2 linked regions of the Bremerella alba genome follow. The protein of the gene in region 1 binds, or shares a complex with, the protein of each later gene. Links are inferred from orthologs where the notes say so. Each region holds a gene or a part of one and is shown on either strand. Other genes may lie near its edges. The genes, in order: HOV93_RS15330 and HOV93_RS22095.

Region 1 (3,307 bases):
TTTTTGCTGACGTCGTCGGGCTGCGCTAGCCTGGCGAGGCCTAACTGGTTCAACCCTGGAACCGTCCAACAACAACGCCTAAGAGCTGTGCACAGCGATCCTTACCCAGATACCGACGCCGGACCCGAAATGCTGGGTGTGCGTCCTCGCGAATACAGCTCGTCGCTCCCCGAGGCGGTCAAAAATCAGCCGTATAGCTTTCTCGATCCCAACGGAAACCCCGCGTTTTAGCCGGTTTACGCTCGCTACCCATGGGCTAAGCAGGACTCCAGGCGTATCATAGAGCCATTCGCCGAAGTCCTTTTTTCTCGTAGTCTGTTGGCCCCATGCCTGGTTCATCGTCATCGTTGGTTCGTCTCCATAAAGTCCTCGCTGAAGCCGGGATCGGCTCGCGCCGCAGGTGCGAAGAGATCATCCAGGAAGGCCGCGTTGAAGTTGACGGAAGTTTCGTCACCGAGCTAGGCACCTCCGTCGATCCAGCCAAGCAAGAGATTCTGGTCGATGGCCAGCGAATCCGCGTCCGCCGCAAGCAGTATTTCATCCTGAACAAACCAGTCGGCGTGGTCAGTACCAACTTCGATCAGGCAGGCCGCACCCGCGTGATCGACTTGGTGCCGCAAGACGAGCGACTATTCACCATCGGGCGCCTCGATCGGCAGAGCGAAGGCCTGATCATCATCACCAACGATGGTGAACTGGCGAACCACCTGGCCCACCCACGGTACGGCGTCGCCAAGACCTACCATGTGGAAGTCGCCGGTGCTCTCGCGGTCGAAGAGATCAAGATGATCCAGAGCGGCGTCTACATTGCCGATGGCTTCGTCAAAGCCGAAAGTTGCCGCCTGAAAAGAAAGCTGGGCAAAAGTTCGATCCTCGAGATAGTCCTCCGCGAAGGCAAAAACCGCGAGATTCGCCGCTTACTTGCCAAGGTCGGGCATAAAGTGCTTCGCCTGAAACGGATTTCGATTGGCCCCCTCAAGCTGGGCGATGTTCCGGCCGGATCGTTTCGAGAGCTCAAGCCATCGGAAGTCAAAGCCCTGCGTGAAAGCTCGGACGCCAGTGCCGCCAAAGGTGCACCGAAGCGAAAGCTCATGCCTCGCCGTGCCACCAGTACCAGCCCGGACAGCCGTCGCACCAAAAAGACGACCTCCAAAGGTGCAGCGTATCGGGGTGGCAAAAAGAAGAAATCCAAGAGAAAGTCCGACCAGCAGCCTGCACCTATCGAATCGCGCCGAGGCGAGGGGCGAGCCGTGAAACAAAAGCAGGCTTCCAAGAAGAAGCAAATGCGCCGCAAATAGTGCCCGACCAAGGATTGCCAGGCCCATGTCTCAGTTCCAATTCCAGGCAACTTCCATCGTAGAGAACGTTGCCCTTGCTGCCCGAGTCTATCGAGTACGCTTCGAGGCCCCCGAGATCGCCGCGAAGATTCGACCGGGTCAGTTTGTCATGGTCCGCATTGCCGACTGTTTCGATCCACTGCTAGGGCGTGCCTTCGCACTATACGATGTCGTCGCCGGCGAAGATGGCAAACCGAAGTACGTCGATGTTGTCTACCAGGTCCACGGCAAGCTCACCTCGCGGCTCCAAAAGCTCGAGCCAGGACAGAAGCTCGAAGTCTGGGGCCCCTTAGGCAACGGCTTTACGATTCCCGAGACCGACCACCTCATTCTGGTTGCCGGTGGCATCGGGCAGACACCGTTTCTAGCGGTCGCCAAGCAGGTTCTCGGCCAGCAGTCGTATGGAACCGAGACCTTCAACGTCAGCAAGCCCAAGAAGGTTACGCTGTGCTACGGAGCCCGATCGGTCTCGGACCTGGCCGGACTCGACGACTTCAAAGCGACGGGAATGGAATTGAAGATCTGCACCGAAGACGGCAGTGCAGGGCACCACGGGCTCGTGACGGTACTACTCGAGCAAGCACTTGCGGAAGAAGCAGGTCCGGCCCACGTGTTGTGCTGTGGCCCCGAGAAGATGATGGAAGCGGTCAGCGCGTTAACAACCGGGCGAAAGATACCGTGCCAGGTTTCGCTAGAAACGCCGATGGCGTGCGGTATCGGAATCTGCTTTACCTGCGTGGCCCCGGTATGCCAGGAAGATGGCAGCTGGGATTACAAACGCACGTGCGTCGAAGGACCAATCTTCGAAGCATCGGATATCGCCTGGGAGCATGCCTGAAATTAGGCATGCCGTTAAGAACCACAGCGTCCGAGAAAACCAATCAGCGGCGAACTAGGCGGTAGCCTTGTCCTTGGCGGACTTGATGTGCTGATTCAGACGCGACTTCAAACGCGACGTGGTCTTTTGGTGGAACACGTGCTTGGCGCCAGCTTTGTCCAGCTTTTTGACCGCGACGCGGAACAGTTCGTCTGCCTTTTCGAATTCCTTAGCGGAAACGGCTTCTCGAACCTTGCGGATCGTGGAACGAATCGAAGACTTGACCGCACGATTGTGCGTACGGCGAACAGCATTCTGGCGAAGACGTTTTTGGGCGCTCTTGGTATTGGGCATGATTGAACCAGGTATTCGGAAACGAACAGTCCTTTGTCAGACTCTTAATAGAAGCTAATCATCATCCCCCATTTACTTGAGTTTGTCTAGCCGTCGCTTCACATCTTTATAGGCTGGATCCATTTTCTCGAGCCTTTTGAGCAAAGTCATGGCCGAAGACCACTCTTTGAGCCCCTGAGCGAGCACGCCGGCCCGATACAGAAGCAGCTTTAATCGTTCGGAACTCAAGTTGTCAGAATAGTTTAGGGCTTCTTCGTACATCTCCATGGCCGTCACGAATTTTTTGCGAGCCTGAAGACACTCTCCTTTGCCCAAGTAGCAAATTGCTAAAAGTTTTTCATCCGCGAGTGCGATTTCGTCAAAGAGTTTTTCGGCTTGTTCGTAATTGCCCAGGCGTTTGAGCCGTAAACTGAGTTCGTATTTGATCAACAAGTCTTCCGGATGGCGCTCGTTGCGTTTGGTATAGATTTCCAATTCCAACCGATTCAGGTCGTTCTTAGCCGTTTCAACCAGCTCTAGAAGCTGCGTGCTGGATTGAGACGAGGCCTGGTTTTCCGCCATTTTGTAGCGATGTCGGGCCTTGAGGATCAGCAGATCTTCGCGTTTTTCGGTGAGTACCATCGAGTCGCCAAAGTGGGCCTGGGCCTCTTTCCAGACCGCCTCGGCCTCGAAGAACTTTTCTTCCTGGACCCACATATCGATCAACTTCAGATAGTTCTCTTGCTGATCCGGATCGGCTTCGATCTTGGCTTTTAGCTTTTGCTTCTCGTTCAGTTCGATCTTTGTGGCAGGTCGTTCC
Region 2 (3,122 bases), on another replicon or contig:
CGGAGAAACCTGAAAAAGGGGCAACAGTCAAGTTGCTTGCGTTGCGTTAAATGTGCGCAAGTCCAGAATGAGCTTGACTCTAGTGCTTGTGGCACCTACACTTGGAGCAATTGCTGACGGAAGTCTCGAAAACTTACGACAACTCTATTCATCCTCGTGTGGGAGTCGCCTCGTGACCAAAAAAGAGATTGTGAAGACGATTTCTGAAGAGATCGGGCTCACACAACTCAAGACGAAAGAAATCGTCCAAAAGACGTTTGATGCCATTGTGACTACCCTCGTTGAGGATGGCCGCATCGAACTAAGAAACTTTGGCGTTTTCGAGGTCAAGAAGCGTGCCGCTCGTAAGGCCCGCAATCCGCGGACGGGTGCCAAGGTCGATGTCGACGAAAAGTACGTCGTCACCTTTAAGCCTGGCAAAGAGATGGAAGAACGGGTTCGACAGCTGGAAGAGAAGGACCGACAGGGCCGACTCGAAGCCGAGCAACAATCGGCACCACCCCAGCAGCAGCCCTACTCCCCTCCCCAGTCGAACGATTCGCCCGGTTACCCATCGGCTTATCCTAGCCCGCCCAATCCACCGAGCTCTGGGCCCGGTGACTACGGTAGCTAGGCTGATCGGTAGCTAAGCGAAATCAGATCTCTCCGAACTCTCCAAGATTCAATCCTTGGTTGATGGATAAATGAACGCAGACGGTCAGGATGGCCGATTCATAAGTTTCACGGAGGAAATGAGATGCGTAACTTCATCATCGCTTTGCTGCTTGGATTCGCCTTAATGAGCAACACCGGTTGCTTCTTGCCGATTTACTCGGCCGACCCGAGCGTTCGTACAACCGAATTGATTTACACTTCGGAAAACCTGCGACACGTTTTGGAAGAATGGCAACGCATCTGGTTCCTTGACCAGCCTAGCCACTTGGCTCCTTACCGCACACACGGCGGCATTATCTAATACCGCCCGACTGCAGAAATACTCCGAATCCGTGAAACGAGACTCCACCAGTCTGCCGCTGCGCAGATTGGTGGTGTCTTTTCATATGCGCGATAGCCCCTTGCCGCATTTCGACCCTCGTTGCGAGATCTCTTCTACCTCGATACGATTGGCTTAGCTTTCTGCGGTGAAAACCGCTCCCAATCGTTTCCCTCGCCAGCGAAAACGCATGTCTGTTGATCTTGCCGTTCAGTTGGGGCGACTTACGCTCCCCAATCCTGTTTTGGTCGCTTCCGGAACGTTCGGCTACGCGAAAGAAATGGCTGGCATCGTCGACTTGGCAAAGCTGGGCGGCATCTTGCCGAAGACGATCACGAGCAGTCCTCGTCCGGGCAATAAGCCATGGCGGACCGTCGAAACCACCGGTGGGATGCTTAACAGTATCGGGCTCGACAATGATGGCATCGACTATTTCATTGACAATCACCTGCCCTACCTAGGCTCGCTTGGTTCTCCCCTAGTCGTCAGCATCGCCGGAAAGACAAAGGAAGACTTTGTTAACATGGCCGCCCAACTAGGAGAACACGCTCAGATCGCAGCCATCGAGTTAAACATCTCGTGCCCCAATGTTAGCGGTGGCGTGGACTTTGGGACTGACCCGGCCACATGTGAGAATCTGGTGGCCGAAGTCAGGGCTGCGTGCCCGCACCCGATCATCGCCAAATTGACCCCCAACGTCACCAGCATCGCCGCAGTTGCCAAGGCAGCCGAAGCGGGCGGAGCGGACGCCGTCTCGGCAATCAACACCGTACAAGCAATGGCCATCGACTGGAAGCGAAAGCAGCCAATGCTGGGCAACGTAATTGGCGGGCTTTCCGGTCCAGCCATTAAACCGGTCGCCCTACGGTGTGTCTTCCAGATCGCCAAGGCAACAAGTGTCCCGATCATAGGCATCGGAGGCATCAGCACGTTAGATGACGTGATGGAGTTCCTGGTTGCAGGAGCGACCGCCGTGCAGATTGGCACGGCCAACTATTTCGACCCGACGCTCTGCAATCGGGTCGTCAACGAGCTTCCCGGAGCACTCCGCATGCTAGGAGCAGCAAGCGTGAAAGAAGTTGTTGGTACGCTACGACTGCCGACGTAGACCTCCTCTGTATTTCTTCTCATACGTGGTAACCGTGGTCCCCTTCTCTTGCCCCGGGGTGACACTTTCCCCGTTTGTGCGTCATAATATCCTGCTAGTTTTGACTTTGTTCCTCCCATTAATCTGACTAGATCCATGCGTGTTCTTTCCGGTATTCAGCCGACAGGACGTCCCCACTGGGGCAATTACTTTGGTGCGATTCGGCAGTATATCCAGCTGCAAGGAAACGAGCAGTCGTTCTACTTTATTGCGAATCTGCATGCCCTGACGACCGTTCGCGACCGCGAGAAGCTCGAACAGGCCACCATCGACATGGCCCTCGACATTCTGGCCCTCGGCTTAGATCCCGACCAGGCAACACTATTCGTTCAGTCGGATGTGCCTGAGATCAGCGAGTTGTGCTGGATCCTTATGACCGGCACCGGCATGGGCCTATTGGAACGTTGTGTCAGTTATAAAGACAAAAAGGACAAAGGCTTGAAAGCGGATGCGGGGCTATTCACCTACCCCGTTCTGCAAGCGGCGGACATCTTGGGATACGATTCCGACGTGGTCCCGGTCGGGCAAGACCAGGTTCAACATATCGAAGTCACCCGAGACATCGCTCAGAGCTTCAACCACCAGTTTGGCGAAGTTTTCGTGCTGCCTAAGCCAAAGGTGCTCGATGATTCGGCCAAGGTGCCAGGCACCGATGGCGAAAAGATGTCTAAGAGCTATGGCAACATTATCGAACTGTTTGAGCCGCCAAAGCAGGCTCGCAAGAAGATCATGCGGATCGTGACGGACTCCCGCGCGATGGAAGACCCGAAAGAGCCGGAAACGGATCACCTATTCCAGTTGTTCTCATTGTTCGCCGAGCCAGAACCGCTGCAGGAAATGGCCGATCTCTACCGTACCGGTGGCTTCGGATACGGACATGTAAAAAAAGCATTGGCCGATGCTTCGGAAGCCTATTTTGCGGAGGCCCACCAGCGCCGTGCTGAATTGGTTGCCAATCCGGATCGCGTAAAGCAGATTCTCGGCGACGGAGCACAGGTCGCG

What was found.
Region 2: the proteins of HOV93_RS15330 (region 1) and HOV93_RS22095 are in contact, whole or in part, in a crystal structure (PDB 5UE9), measured with the Lactococcus lactis proteins. The link is inferred for Bremerella alba from one-to-one orthologs. Residues at the interface, in WP_023189152.1 of Lactococcus lactis: Leu4, Gln5, Ala47, Ser48, Met49, Leu50, Leu51, Arg52, Arg53, Met95, Leu98, Arg223, Met224, Ala225, Cys226, Ile228, Gly229, Ala230, Cys231, Tyr232, Ala233, Val235, Glu236, His237, Asn243, His244, Ala245, Lys247, Glu250; in WP_025017116.1 of Lactococcus lactis: Gly25, Phe27, Phe29, Glu32, Tyr33, Lys35, Tyr36, Lys48, Phe56, Thr60, Pro61, Arg62, Val63, Ala64, Glu65, Thr66, Ala67, Ser68, Gly69, Met70, Ile74, Gln77, Pro223, Glu251, Phe274, Ala275, Pro277, Phe278.

The regions. Positions count from the first base shown.
Region 1 is NZ_JABRWO010000008.1:261,476-264,782, reverse strand. What follows is about bases 262-3,249. They hold HOV93_RS15330 (dihydroorotate dehydrogenase electron transfer subunit), read left to right. Parts: upstream 262-1,323; coding sequence 1,324-2,175; downstream 2,176-3,249. Other genes in these bases: HOV93_RS15320 (tetratricopeptide repeat protein), read right to left, coding at 2,581-3,249; rpsT (30S ribosomal protein S20), read right to left, coding at 2,230-2,508; HOV93_RS15335 (pseudouridine synthase), read left to right, coding at 327-1,298. Outside these bases: HOV93_RS15340 (hypothetical protein), read left to right, coding at 1-231; more of HOV93_RS15320, read right to left, coding at 3,250-3,307.
Region 2 is NZ_JABRWO010000014.1:116,670-119,791, reverse strand. Bases 320-3,122 are described here. They hold HOV93_RS22095 (dihydroorotate dehydrogenase), read left to right. Parts: upstream 320-1,163; coding sequence 1,164-2,081; downstream 2,082-3,122. Other genes in these bases: trpS (tryptophan--tRNA ligase), read left to right, coding at 2,217-3,122; HOV93_RS22100 (hypothetical protein), read left to right, coding at 737-955; HOV93_RS22105 (HU family DNA-binding protein), read left to right, coding at 320-613. Outside these bases: more of HOV93_RS22105, read left to right, coding at 173-319.